Regions from separate parts of the Arthrobacter rhombi genome, predicted to be linked through region 1. Evidence: riboswitches for the same ligand, from Rfam matches in the RefSeq annotation. Region 1 holds a riboswitch; each other region holds the start of a gene.

What was found. A riboswitch is a leader RNA that binds a small molecule or an ion and turns the genes downstream of it on or off. The one in region 1 is predicted to bind cyclic di-AMP.
Region 2: another riboswitch for cyclic di-AMP. It lies ahead of ABD088_RS09685 (C40 family peptidase); the one in region 1 lies ahead of ABD088_RS17140 (C40 family peptidase).
Region 3: another riboswitch for cyclic di-AMP. It lies ahead of ABD088_RS14180 (C40 family peptidase); the one in region 1 lies ahead of ABD088_RS17140 (C40 family peptidase).

What each region holds. Positions count from the first base shown of each region.
Region 1 is NZ_BAAAIV010000025.1:295,949-300,446, reverse strand. Features, by position in the region: gene ABD088_RS17150 (cation diffusion facilitator family transporter) at 1-476, shown strand, start outside; gene ABD088_RS17290 (GDCCVxC domain-containing (seleno)protein) at 392-838, shown strand; gene ABD088_RS17140 (C40 family peptidase) at 1,076-2,032, opposite strand; cyclic di-AMP (ydaO/yuaA leader) riboswitch at 2,039-2,204, opposite strand; gene ABD088_RS17135 (heavy metal translocating P-type ATPase) at 2,415-4,498, shown strand, end outside.
Region 2 is NZ_BAAAIV010000011.1:50,949-55,446, forward strand. Features, by position in the region: gene ABD088_RS09675 (iron-dependent transcriptional repressor DtxR) at 1-628, shown strand, start outside; cyclic di-AMP (ydaO/yuaA leader) riboswitch at 728-905, shown strand; gene ABD088_RS09680 (M23 family metallopeptidase) at 907-1,938, shown strand; cyclic di-AMP (ydaO/yuaA leader) riboswitch at 2,072-2,248, shown strand; gene ABD088_RS09685 (C40 family peptidase) at 2,255-3,241, shown strand; gene ABD088_RS09690 (HNH endonuclease) at 3,525-4,022, shown strand; gene mobA (molybdenum cofactor guanylyltransferase) at 4,019-4,498, shown strand, end outside.
Region 3 is NZ_BAAAIV010000018.1:4,651-9,148, forward strand. Features, by position in the region: gene ABD088_RS14175 (recombinase family protein) at 1-177, opposite strand, end outside; gene ABD088_RS14180 (C40 family peptidase) at 600-1,556, opposite strand; cyclic di-AMP (ydaO/yuaA leader) riboswitch at 1,563-1,713, opposite strand; gene ABD088_RS14185 (NADH-quinone oxidoreductase subunit N) at 2,010-3,434, opposite strand; gene ABD088_RS14190 (complex I subunit 4 family protein) at 3,431-4,498, opposite strand, start outside.

The sequences.
Region 1 (4,498 bases):
GGCAATTCGCAGCCCGCGACCCTGAAAGCCGCGAGAAAAAGGCCCTGCGCCTGATTGCCGTATCCTTTTTCGGTCTCGCTGCCTATGTCAGTGTCAGCGCCGTCCTCACGCTGATCGGGCTCAAGGAAGCCGAACATAGCCCGGTCGGCATCACCCTGGCCGCCGTGAGCCTCGTGGTGATGCCATTTCTCAGCCTCCTCGAACGCCACGCAGGACGGGAACTGGGATCGGCCTCGGCCATTGCCGATTCAAAGCAGACCCTGATCTGCTCGTACCTTTCAGCTGCAGTCCTGGCGGGCTTGCTGCTCAACAGCCTCTTCGGCTGGAGCTGGGCCGATCCGGTAGCCGGCTTTGTCATCGCGGTATTCGCGGTCAGGGAAGGATTCGAGGCATGGATAGGGGAGGCATGCACGCAGCCCATGTCAGCCATATCCGGGGACAGGGAATCGTCTTCCGGCGAGGCGGGTTGCTGCTGACGCAGGCGTGGACCGGAAGCAGCCGCGATGGCCAGCTGGCGCCTGGCGGGCACGCCCGATCCTACCCGGCTGGATCCCTGCTTCCTTTGCAAGCGATGCCCCCGGATGCGTTCACCGACCAGAATTGCGCCAAAGGCGCTGCGCCTGATGGGAAGGAAGGAATGATGATTGAGCTGACGTCGACGTTGACGTGTCCTGCTTGCGGGTACGAAGCATCCTTGCGGATGCCCTCCGATTCCTGCCAGTTCTTCTGGGCGTGCCCAAATTGCACCAAGCGAATTCGGCCCGTTGCCGGCGATTGCTGCGTGTTCTGTTCCTACGGGACAGTACCTTGCCCCTCAAGGCAGGATTCGTCCACGTAAGAAAAAGCGGTGCCGACCGGTAACGTATCGTCCACCTGTTGCAAAAGATGGACCGCGGGAGGGCCCGGCGTGCTTGATTCCGTCCCGGACACATTGTTTTTCGGCGTAGGACAAGCCCTCTACCCGAAAGCGAACCATCTGAACGCATAAAAGCGCTCCCCAGCTGCTGGAACTGAATTATGGAGTCCAACAACTGGGGAGTAGTTCAAAGTGGCTCGGGCCCTTGCCCGGTTTTCCCTAGCCTACGTAGGTGTAGTAGCCCATCAACGGCCCATAGGGGCTGTCGGCTGGACGGACAACGGTGCCGACGGAGGGGTTCTGTGCGCCGATGATCTTACCGCCACCGATGTAGATACCGGCGTGGCTGCCGCCGTTCTGGTAGACCAGGTCGCCGGGCTTGGGGTTGGAGGTCTTCACGAACTTTCCACTGGTGCGGATGGCGGTCGTGTTGTGGGGCAGGCTGATGCCGGCCTTGCCGTAGATGTACTGGATGAAACCGGAGCAGTCCCAGCCCGAGGGGCTGCTGCCGCCCCACACGTAGGGTGTCCCCTCGTAGCTCATGGCCATGCCCGCGATCCCCGAGAGGCCCGCGCTGGATGTCGGGCTGGTTTCGGTCGTCTCCGGAGCGGGAGTGGAGGCCGTGGTGACCGTACCGGTCGACGAGGCGTTGTCGTTCGTGCTCGACGGCGCCGGCGTTGAGGACTGGCGGCTCTGGCGGGTCATCGCAGCGCCTGCGGCTGCTTCCTCGCGCTCGGCAGATGCGGCGGCTTCCGTCTGGGCGTCTATGCGGTCCGCGGCGGCTTGGTGTTCAGCGGCATCCTGGGCTGCTTCGCGTTCGGCTGCGGCCTTGCGCATTGCTGCGCGGTGGGCCGATCCGTCGGTGGACTTGACGTCGGCGACGGATACCTTGATCTGCTTCAGCTCTTGCGGCTTGGCGTCCGCAACGGTGACGGCGGCGGGGGAGTCCACGGAAGTGCGCAGGATGTCAGCTGCCGGGGCCTTGCCTGCTTCGCGGGCGGACGGGGCGCCCTCGGCGGGAACGCCGAGGGTCAGCACGAGGCCGGAGGCCGCGGCGATGACTGCGGCCTGGCGGCCAACTGAGCCGGCGTTGGAGGAGACTGCCTTGGAGATAGAGCCCAAGGGGTTGCTGCGGACGGGCGCGGCGCGGTGGCGGCCCAGGTGTCGCTTGGTCATGTGTTGGTTACCTCTCCCAATGCCTGCGGGGTTAGCTGTCGGGTTCGAGTGGGAGCCACTCGGCGTCCCGCGCTGACAAGGCAGCGCGAGGCGCTTAACCCCAAGGGCCCGGTGGGCCCGGATTTGGTTCCCCCGCCACTGCCAGAAGCTTCGCGAACGGACCCGAAGTGGTGGCAGTGCTCGGCAATCCACTTGGGTGTGCCGGGCTCATAGGAAGCCCGGCACGCAGACGAATTTACATGAAAGAACTGTAAAAGTCACGAAATGGTTACGGATTGATGTAGGACGTGTCACGACGGCCGCAGGCTTGGCGCGGACCGGGCGATGGTGGGATTGGGCACCAGGTCTTGATATATACCCCCGGGGGGTATATCTTGGGGGCATGGAAACAGAAGGAAGGCACCACGGCCACGTCGACACGCAGGCCGGACCCGCGGGCCATGACGACCACGCGCCCATGGATCACAGCGGGCAGGGCCATGGCGGCCACCACGGGCACGGGGACCACGTGGGCCAGTTCCGCCGCTTGTTCTGGATCATGCTGGTCATCGCCGTACCGGTGGTCGGGTTCAGTACCATGTTCGCCTCGATCATCGGCTACCAGCTGCCCCAGGCGCCCTGGATCTTGTGGATCTCCCCGATCCTGGGCACCATCATGTACGTGTGGGGCGGCAAGCCGTTCCTGACCGGCGCGGCCGGCGAACTCAAGGACCGCAAGCCGGGGATGATGTTGTTGATCGCCCTGGCGATCACCGTGGCGTTCCTGGCTTCCTGGGGTGCCCATCTGGGCCTGCTGGACCACGGCCTGGACTTCTGGTGGGAACTGGCCCTGTTGATCGTCATCATGCTGTTGGGCCACTGGATCGAGATGCGCTCCCTGGCACAGACGTCCTCCGCCCTGGATTCGCTGGCGGCCCTGCTGCCCGACGAGGCGGAAAAGCTCGTCGACGGCCAGGCGGTCCCCATTGCCCCCGCCGACCTCGTGGTCGGGGATGTGGTCATTGTCCGTCCCGGGGGCCGCGTACCCGCCGACGGCCGCGTGGTCGAAGGCACTGCCGACGTCGACGAGTCGATGATCACTGGTGAGTCCCGCCCGGTCCGGCGGGGACCGGGCGATCAGGTGGTGGCCGGTACGGTGGCCACGGACACCGCGCTGCGCGTGGAGATCACCGCCATCGGCGACGATACCGCGTTGGCGGGGATCCAGCGTCTGGTCACCGAGGCCCAGGGCTCCTCATCACGGGCCCAGCGCATCGCCGACACCGCGGCCGGCTGGCTGTTCTGGTTCGCGCTCGGGGCGGCCGTCATCACGGCGGTCGTCTGGGGTCTGCTGGGCTTCCCGGATGATGCCGTCATCCTGACGATCACCGTCCTGGTCATCGCCTGCCCCCACGCACTGGGTCTGGCGATCCCCCTGGTGGTCTCCATCGCCACCGAACGTGCCGCCCGCGGTGGCGTCCTGGTCAAGGACCGCCTCGCCCTGGAGAGCATGCGCACCGTGACCTCGGTCCTCTTCGACAAGACCGGTACCCTGACCCGGGGCGAGCCCGTCCTGTCCAAGGCCCTGCCGGCCGAGGGCGAAGACGAGCGGGAGGTCCTGGCCGTTGCCGCTGCCGCTGAGGCCGACAGCGAGCACCCGCTGGCCAAGGCGATCGTCGCCGCGGCCAGGGACCGCGGAATCGAACCCCGGACGGCAACGGATTTCAAGGCCTCCACGGCGCTGGGCGTGGACGCGGACGTCGGCGGCTCCAGGATCAGCGTCGGCGGCCCCGGCATGCTCGAACAACACGGGGCAGCCCCTTTGCCCGAGACCGAGGGATGGAAGGCCGAGGGGGCGATCATCCTTCACGTGCTCAGGGACGGTGCGGTGATCGGCGCGCTGGGCCTGGCCGATGAGGTCCGCCCGGAATCACGCGAAGCGGTCCGGGCCCTGCATGCACTGGATATCGAGGTGGTCATGATCACCGGCGACGCCGAGGCCGTGGCCCGCTCCGTGGCCGGCGAGTTGGGCATCGACCGCGTGTTCGCCGGGGTGCGCCCGGAGAACAAGGAGGAGAAGGTCGCCGAGCTGCAGCGCGAAGGCCGCAAGGTCGCGATGGTCGGCGACGGTGTCAACGACGCCCCCGCGTTGGCCCGGGCCGATGTCGGCATTGCCATCGGGGCTGGTACGGACGTGGCCATCGCCTCGGCGGGGGTGATCCTGGCCAGCGATGATCCCCGTTCGGTGCTTTCGGTCATCGAGCTCTCCCGTGCCAGCTACCGCAAGATGAAGCAGAACCTGTGGTGGGCGGCCGGCTACAACCTGGTCTCCGTTCCGCTGGCGGCCGGCGTCCTGGCCCCAGTCGGTTTCGTGATGCCCATGGCGGTCGGTGCCCTGTTGATGTCGGCTTCCACCGTCGTGGTCGCCTTGAACGCGCAGCTGCTACGCCGCCTGGACCTGGCCCCCGGAGCCAGCACGGCCGAGGC
Region 2 (4,498 bases), on a different contig from region 1:
CACGGCATTGCGCGCTCGCATTGCCGAGCGGCTGGATCATTCCGGCCCCACGGTCTCCCAGACGGTGGCCCGGATGGAACGCGACGGGCTGGTCGTGGTGACCCCCGACCGCCATCTGGAGCTGACGGCCGCCGGACGCGAACGCGCCACCTCGGTCATGCGCAAGCACCGCCTGGCGGAGCGCTTGTTGGCCGACGTCATCGGGCTCGAATGGGAGTACGTCCACGACGAGGCCTGCCGCTGGGAACACGTGATGAGCGAGCGCGTGGAGAAGCGCCTCTACAACCTGCTCGGCCAGCCCACGGATTCGCCCTATGGCAACCCGATCCCCGGCTTGGAGATCCTCGGCGGACCCGCAGCCCATGAATTCGCCCTCGGCGTACAGAACCTCGAGGCCGCACTGCTGGCCGGGAACACCGGGCCCGTCGCCGTCGAACGCCTGGCCGAGGCCATCCAGGTCGACCCGGAACTGCTGGCACAACTGAACGACGGCGGAATCCGCCCGGGTGCACAGGTCACCCTGGAGCGAGCCGGCGAGTACGTCGTCGTGCGGGTACAGGGCATCGAAGGAGCCCTGGAGCTGCCGGTGGAGGTCAGCGCCCACGTCTTCGTGGCCCGGGACGCTTGATAACGGAACTGTTACTTCGTATTCGATTAAGATACCGTTGGTAACAGATGGGGATTCGTCCCGATCACCCCTTCCGACCGCCTGATCCTGCCTGCGGAACGGGTCCGTTCGCTTGACAGGCAGGGGTGGAGAACCCAATTTTTTGCGGTCCGTTGTGCCGGGATGTCCCGGCGCCGGCCCTCTCGGGGTGAAGCCGCATCGCAGCCCGGCTGTGTGCGGCCGGGCCTGACCGGCCCGAATCCGACAGCTAACTCCGCAGGCGCCCATGAGAGGTCCCTTTGACAGATCACAAGCGTTCAGGTCGTCGTGCTGCCGTCGCCCCCGAGGCAACTGAGCCCGCCGCCGCACCCGACGCCGGCTGTTACCTGCCGCGCCGCTTCGACGGCGCCATGCGATACGCCCCCACGGCACATCCCGCTCGCCGTGAGTCCGTTGTACCCCTAGCCGATCTCGACCCCGCCGCTCCCGTGGCGGACATCATCCCCCTGTTGGCCGACGCCACGCCTGCGCAGGCGCCTGCCGCCTCGGTCAGGAACCGGGGAAGTTTCGATGCGACGGTCATCGGTCTGCCCGAGGGTACACGGGCGGTAGCCGCTGAGGCCCGTCCCGCCGTACCCTCCCGGAAGCCGCGCGGTGGGGAAGCCGCGAAGCGTCCGGTCCTGGCCTGGAGCCATCGGTTCGCCGCCGTTGCGGCGGTATCCGGGCTGGCGCTGGCCGCCGCCTACCCGACCTTGGTCGGCAGCGACGAGGCGCCCGCCGAGCGCGTCGCCCACGAGACGGCGGCACAGGTCGCCGACGTGAACGTCCCGGGAACCGACGACTACTCAATCGTCCGCGCTTCGGTGTCCAGCAGCTTCAGCAAGGACGACCAGCTCAGCTACCTGATGTCTGCCTCCGGCGGGAACATCAACACCATCGACACGCACGGCGTGCTGGCCCAACCGGTCAACCACGTGCGGATCACCTCCCCCTTCGGTGCGCGGGCCAACCCGACCGGTGAGGGTGCACAGGTCCATATTGGCCAGGACTACGGCGTTCCCTGTGGAACTCCTGTCAAGGCATCGGCCTCGGGGACAGTTGTCCAGGCCGAGATGGCCGGGCATTCGGGGAACCGGGTGCGCATTGACCACGGCAATGGCCTGGAAACCACCTACAACCACAACACCAGTTTGAAGGTGGCGGTGGGGCAGAAGGTCAAGCGCGGGGACGTGGTGTCCATCAGTGGCACGACCGGCAACTCGACCGGTTGCCATCTGCACCTTGAGGTGCTGGTCGACGGTCACGCCGTGGACCCTGCAGGGTGGCTCTGAGCCCTGCAAATCACGGGCCGTGATCGGGAAATAACCGTTTCGTGACCGGAACGTGACTTTTACAGCCGTTTCATATAAAGTTGTCGACGTGCCAGGCCGCATAGGGGCCAGGCGCACTCGAGCAGATTGCCGAATACTGCCACTGCCCGAGGTCCGTTCGCAAATCATCGCTTGGCAGTAGCGGGGGAACCACATTTCGGGTCCACAAGGATCCTTGGGGTTAAGTGTCACGGTCCGTTCTCTGGACCTGACACCGAGTGACTCCCACTCGAATCCGACAGCTCACCTCGTAGGCATTGGGAGAGGTAATCAATACATGACTAAGCGTCAAGCCCTGGGCCGCCACCGCGCCATGCCCGTCCGCACCAACCCGTTGGGGTCCATCTCCAAGGCAGTGTCCTCCAACGCCGGCTCCGTCGGCCGCCAGGCTGCAGTCATTGCCGCCGCGTCCGGCCTCGTGCTGACCCTCGGCGTTCCGGCCCAGGCCACCACGGCAGCCCGCGCCGCCGACAAGGCCCCCGTCACCGACATCCAGCGTGCGTCCGTGGCCACCCCGGCTTCCGTGACCGTGCCGGCCACCAAGAAGGCGGCCGACTCGATCAGGATCGCTGTCGCCCCGATCAAGTCGACCGACGGCTCTGCCCACCGCGCAGCAGTGGCCGAGGCCAAGGCCAAGGACAAGGCCGAGCGTGAAGCCGCTGCAGAGCGTCGCCAGGCTGCCCAGGACGCTGCCGCCGAGCGCGAAGCCGCTCAGGAAGCCGCCTCCAACCGCCAGGAAGCCGCTGCCCCGCAGGCCTCCACCTCGCGTAGCACCTCGAACTCCGCTTCGACCTCCAGCACCCCGCAGCGCTCCTCGAGCTCCGCGTCCACCTCCAGCTCGAACGTCACCACCGCATCCGCCGGTACCGTGACCAAGACGGCCGAGGCAGCCCCCGCAGCAGTCAGCGGCGGCAACTCCAGCATCGCCAGCATGGCCAAGTCCTACCTGGGCACCCCGTACGTCTTCGGCGGCTCCACCCCGGGCGGCTGGGACTGCTCCGGCTTCGTGCAGTACGTCTACGGCAAGGCCGGCGTGAGCCTGCCGCACAACGCCCGCGCACAGCGTGCCTCCGGCAAGTTCGTCCGCACCTCCAACCCGCAGCCGGGCGACCTGGTCTTCCAGAGCAACGACTCGCACGTCGGCATCTACATCGGTGGCGGCAAGATGATCGGCGCGCAGAACCCGAGCGTCGGCACCGTCGTCCGCGACACCACGGGCCCCTACGCGGCCCCGCTGGTCGGCTACTACACGCTGGCCCGCTAAGCAACAACACATCTAGTGGAGTCCTCACCCAGTTGGGTGGGGACTCCCGTGGTTTAAAACGCATTCGTGTCGCCGGTGAACGGCTCCGAACCGGTCGCTGAACCGCCGGGGCACGCGACGTGAACACGAACCCGGGACGCCAAGGACATGGCAACGGGAGCCGCGCCGCACTCCCCAGGGTGGTCCCGCCGGGCTTAGGCTGGTGCCCGATGGCCCTTGCACGGCGCCCGGGTCAGACGGCTTGGCTAGGCGGTCCGGGTGCACTCCACGACGAGGAACGCTGATGCGAACCCTGGTACTGAATGCAGGATACGAACCACTGGCGGTGGTGACCTTCCGCCGCGCACTGCTGCTGGTGCTCACGGGGAAGGCCAGCGTCCTGGCCGAGGTGGGCGAGCCGGTGGCCACGCCACGAATGGTCTTGGGCCGTCCCTCGGTCATCCTGCTCAATCGCTACGTCAAGGTTCCCTACCGTGAAGCGGTCAACGTGACCCGGCGTGGGGTGCTGCGCCGCGATGGACGCCGGTGTGGGTACTGCGGCAAGGCGGCAACCACCGTGGACCACATCATGCCGAGGTCGCGGGGTGGAGCCAACAGCTGGGAGAACCTGGTGGCCTGCTGCCTGGGATGCAACAGCACCAAAGGGGACAAGACGTTGCGTCAACTGGGCTGGACCCTGAGGGTGAGGCCAACGAGCCCGCGGGGTCTACAGTGGTTCATCACCGAGCTGGAACGTCCCGCTCCCGAATGGACGGATTTCCTGGCAGGAAGGGCAGCATGAATTTTGACGCCATCGTCGTCGCCGGTGGACGGGGCAAGCGCCTCGGGGGAACCGACAAGCCGCTCCTGCACCACGGCGGGGCCACGCTTCTGGACCATGCACTCCGTGCCACCGCGGAGGCGCAACGCATTGCCGTGGTGGGCCCCACCGAGTTGAACCCGGTCATCGCCGACTATGCAGCGGAGGCGGATGCCGGCCAGATCATCACGCTGACCCGGGAGTACCCGGCCTTCGCCGGACCGGCGGCGGCCGTGGCTGCCGGCATGCGCGCGCTCGGTGACGGTGCCGCCGACGAAGTGCCCCCGGCGGGGGAACACGCGCCGCTGACGTTGATTCTTGCCGCCGACCTCATTGCCCCCGGACCTGTGGCCGCGGCGATCGTGCAGTACGCCGTCGAACACGCCGGCGACGTCACGGACACCACCCCGCAGACTGCGGTTGGTTCTCCCGGCGCGCCGGGGGAGACGACCATGCCG
Region 3 (4,498 bases), on a different contig from region 1:
CACGTCCCCATCCCGTGCATGGTCCAGCGCTTCGCGGAGTCCCGGCCGCTCGGTGGTCGAGCCGGATTTCCTGTCCACATAGATATGACGATCGGCGACGCCCTCGGCGCGCAGGGCATCGATCTGCCGGTCGAGGTCCTGTTTCGCAGTCGAAACGCGCGCATACCCAATGTCCATGCGGCCATGGTATCGGAAGTCGTGCTCGTACGGTTCTTCCGGGACGATCTTTTGGGCTTAGTTCTGGAACAATAATCCGGGGCGTGTCCGTTCGTGCCGGCATGGTGGGCAGGGGGTGTTCCACTTCCAAGGAAGTGGAACATCTAAGTTCAGGCCCTCTTTATCTACCTGCCACGCCGAGTGCCACCAACCTCCATGGGCAGGACACCTGGGTGCTCCCTGCCACGTGTCGGCTGAGCCGCAGCTAGTGGCGTGCTTGCAGGAGGCCGGCTTCCTGGGACCCAGAACATGGCAACCGTCGCCGCCTTCGGGAGAGACCGCGTGGACCAAGGGGCAGGACGCGTGAGCGGCCCCGGCGTCTGGCCCTGGAACGACGAAGAGGGCCCATCCGGGTAATGGATGGGCCCTCTTTCGTATCCTGTCTAGCCTACGTAGGTGTAGTAGCCCATCAACGGGCCGTACGGGCTGTCGGCCGGACGGACAACGGTGCCGACGGAGGGGTTCTGCGCGCCGATGATCTTGCCGCCACCGATGTAGATACCAGCGTGGCTGCCACCGTTCTGGTAGACCAGGTCGCCGGGCTTGGGATTGGAGGTCTTCACGAACTTTCCACTGGTGCGGATGGCGGTCGTGTTGTGGGGCAGGCTGATGCCGGCCTTGCCGTAGATGTACTGGATGAAGCCGGAGCAGTCCCAGCCCGAGGGGCTGCTTCCGCCCCACACGTAGGGTGTCCCCTTGTAGCTCATGGCCATGCCCGCGATCCCCGAGAGGCCCGCGCTGGATGCCGGGCTGGCTTCGGCCTTCTCCGGAGCGGGAGTGGAGGCCGTGGTGACCGTACCGGTCGACGAGGCGTTGTCGTTCGTGCTAGACGGCGCCGGCGTCGAGGACTGGCGGCTCTGGCGGGTCATCGCAGCGCCTGCGGCTGCTTCCTCGCGCTCGGCAGCTGCGGCGGCTTCCGTCTGGGCGTCTGCGCGGTCCGCGGCGGCCTCGCGTTCAGCGGCCTCCTGGGCTGCTTCGCGTTCGGCTGCGGCCTTGCGCAATGCTGCGCGGTGGGCCGATCCGTCGGTGGACTTGACGTCGGCGACGGAGACCTTGATCTGCTTCAGCTCTTGTGGCTTGGCGTCCGCAACGGTGACGGCGGCGGGGGAGTCCACGGAAGTGCGCAGGATGTCAGCTGCCGGGGCCTTGGCGGCTTCACGGGCGGACGGCGCGCCCTCGGCCGGAACGCCGAGGGTCAGCACGAGGCCGGAAGCCGCGGCGATGACTGCGGCCTGGCGGCCAACTGAGCCGGCGTTGGAGGAGACTGCCTTGGAGATCGAGCCCAAGGGGTTGCTGCGGACGGGCATGGCGCGGTGGCGGCCCAAGTGTCGCTTGGTCATGTGTTGGTTACCTCTCCCAATGCCTGCGGGGTTAGCTGTCGGGTTCGAGTGGGAGCCACTCGGCGTCCCGCGCTGACAAGTCAGCGCGAGGCGCTTAACCCCAAGGGCCCGGTGGGCCCGGATTTGGTTCCCCCGCCACTGCCAGCAATTGCGTGAACGGACCCCGCAGTGGTGGCAGTGTTCGGCAATCCACTTGGGTGTGCCGGGCTCATAGGAAGCCCGGCACGGGAACGAATTTACATGAAACGGATGTAAAAGTCACGAATTGATTACGGAACCGTGTCCTTTTGGTCTCGACGACCTTTCCCTCCCTGGCCGTTGGTTCCGAGCGGTGATGCAAGACGATGGTCCTCGAAGTCTTCCTGGCGGTACACGGTAAGCGGAAAGTGCAGCCACAACGCACGATCGACCACGCCCGCCATCCCGCGTGGTTGGCCCGATGACCGAAGCGGTTCACCCGGCGACGGCGAACCAGATTCCGGCCCCGACGGCCCCGGCTGCGAGGACCAGGGCACCGAGCACCATAGCGGTGGCCACCACGGTGCGGGCAACCTCCCGTGGCGCCGTGGACAAACCGGTGCTGCAGTCCCCGGCGGGGTGGAAGGCGGGGCGGATGAGCCTGAGGTAGTAGACAAGGCTCAGCACCGTGTTGGCTGCGGCGAACACGACCAGCCAGGACATGCCGCCATTCCAGGCGACGGTGAACACGGCGACCTTTCCCAGGAACACCGCCGTGGGCGGTGTTCCCACGAGGCTGAGGGCCCCCACGACGAGGGAACCGGTCAGCCACGGGTGCCCCCGTGCCAATCCCACCCAGTCGCCCAGCTCTTCGCGCCGGGGGAAGCAGGCGACGACGGCGAACACGGCCAGGTTCGTTAGCGCGTAGAAGACGATGTAGGCCAACAGGGCCACCGAGGCGCCCTCGCTGCGGGTGATGACGGCAACGGGCATCAGCAGGTAGCCGACCTGGCTGACCGTCGACCAGCCCAGCAGACGCCTGACGTTCTCCTGCGCCAACGCGGCAAGGTTTCCGATGCCCATGCTGGCCGCTGCGAGCACGGCCACGAGCAGCGGGACATCCACCGTGGCGGGCATGAGTGCCACCAGCCGGCCCATGGCCACGAGTGCTCCGATCTTCGGCACGGTCGTGATGAACGCTGCGATGCCTATCCCAGAGGCCTGGCTGGCGTCGGGGATCCAGAAGTGGCCGGGCACCGCACCGGCCTTGAAGGTCAAGCCGATGAGGACCGCCACGGCCCCGCCGGCGACGGCGGCCTGCGGGGCCTGGGGAAGAGCCTCCGTCATGCCCGCGTAGCCGCTCGTGCCGGCAACTGCGGTCAGCACGGCAACGCCTGCCATGAGCAGGACTCCGGACAGGGCGCCGATGAGGTAGGTCTTAAGGGTTGCCTCGGCGGCCATCCCGCTGCGCGATAGGCCGATCAGCGCGTACAGGGGGATGCTCGCCAGCAGGTACCCGGCGACCAGGACCAGCAGGTCGGTCGTCCCCCCGATCACGACTGTTCCGAGCGTGGCCAGCAACAACAGGGCATAGGTTTCGCTTTCACGCGCCGTGCCGGCGAATTCATGCCGGCCGAGCAGGACCACCACGAGCGTGGCCAGCGGGGCCGCCATCCGAACGACCGCAGTGGACGGGTCCAGTGCGTAGGTTCCACTGAAGATCGACTCCGGCCCTCCCGGCACTGCCGCCATCCCGGTCGCTGCGCTGGCGACCAGGGCACCGAGGGTGAGCCAGCGGGTGGGATGCTGGCGGGTGCGGGGCAGGAAGCTGCCGCCCAGCAGCACCAGCACTGCCGTGGCGAGCAGGATGATCTCTGGCAGCAGCGCCGGGTAGTCCATGTCCATTGCCATTGCCGTCATGGGCCCAGGCTGACGACGAGGTTCTGCGCCGCGGGTCCGATCATCGCCAGCAGCGGGCCGGGGATGAGACCGATGAGCACGGACAGCCCCATCAGGATGGCCAGGGCCGTGCTCTCGCGGGGGCGCAGGTCGCTGAAACCGACGGACAGTTCCCGTGTCTGGCCCGTGAACACGTGCTGGAATGCGCGCAAGAAAAGGACTGCGGTGATCAGGATGCCGGGAAGGGCCACCAGGGCCCAGGGGGTGGTTCCGATGCTGCCGGTGAAGATCTGGAATTCGGCGATGAAGCCGCTGAAGCCCGGAAGTCCGAGCGAGGCGAATGCGGCGATCGCGAAGAACCCGGCGAACCGTGGTGCGGGGTGGGCCAGGCCACCATACCGGCGCAGGTCGTAGCTTCCGGTGCGGTCGTGGAAGACACCGGCGAGCAGGAACAGGGCCCCGGTGACCAGGCCGTGGGAGACCATTTGGGTTACGGCCCCGACGATGGCCAGCTGCTGTGCTTCGGCGTTGTTGGCACCCAGGACGCCGGCGGCGCCGACAGCGAGCACGACGTAGCCCATGTGGTTGACGGAGGTGAAGGCGATCATGCGCTTGATGTCTGTCTGCACGACCGCGACGAGGGCGCCGTAGAGGACCGAGACGATGCCGATCGCGACGACCACCCACGCCCACGCCCGCCAAATGTCCGGGAGCATGGGCATCGCGATCCTGACGAAGCCGTAGGTGCCCATCTTCAGCAACAGGCCGGCCAGGACGACCGAGCCGATGGCCGGGGCATCGGTGTGTGCCGGTGGCAGCCAGGAGTGGAAAGGGAAGGTCGGTGTCTTCACGGCCAGGCCCAGGATGACCGCCGCCAGCACGAAGCCGCCCGCCAGCGGGGTTCCGGTGAAGGCGTCCTGGCGGGAGAGTTCCACCATGTCGAAGGTGTGGGGGGCGGCACCGAGATAGAGGCCGATGAATCCCAACAGCAGGGACAGGGAACCCATGAAGGTGTAGATGAAGAACACCAGTGCGGAGCGACGTTGGTTTCCGTGTCCCCAGCCGGCAATGACGAAGTACATGCC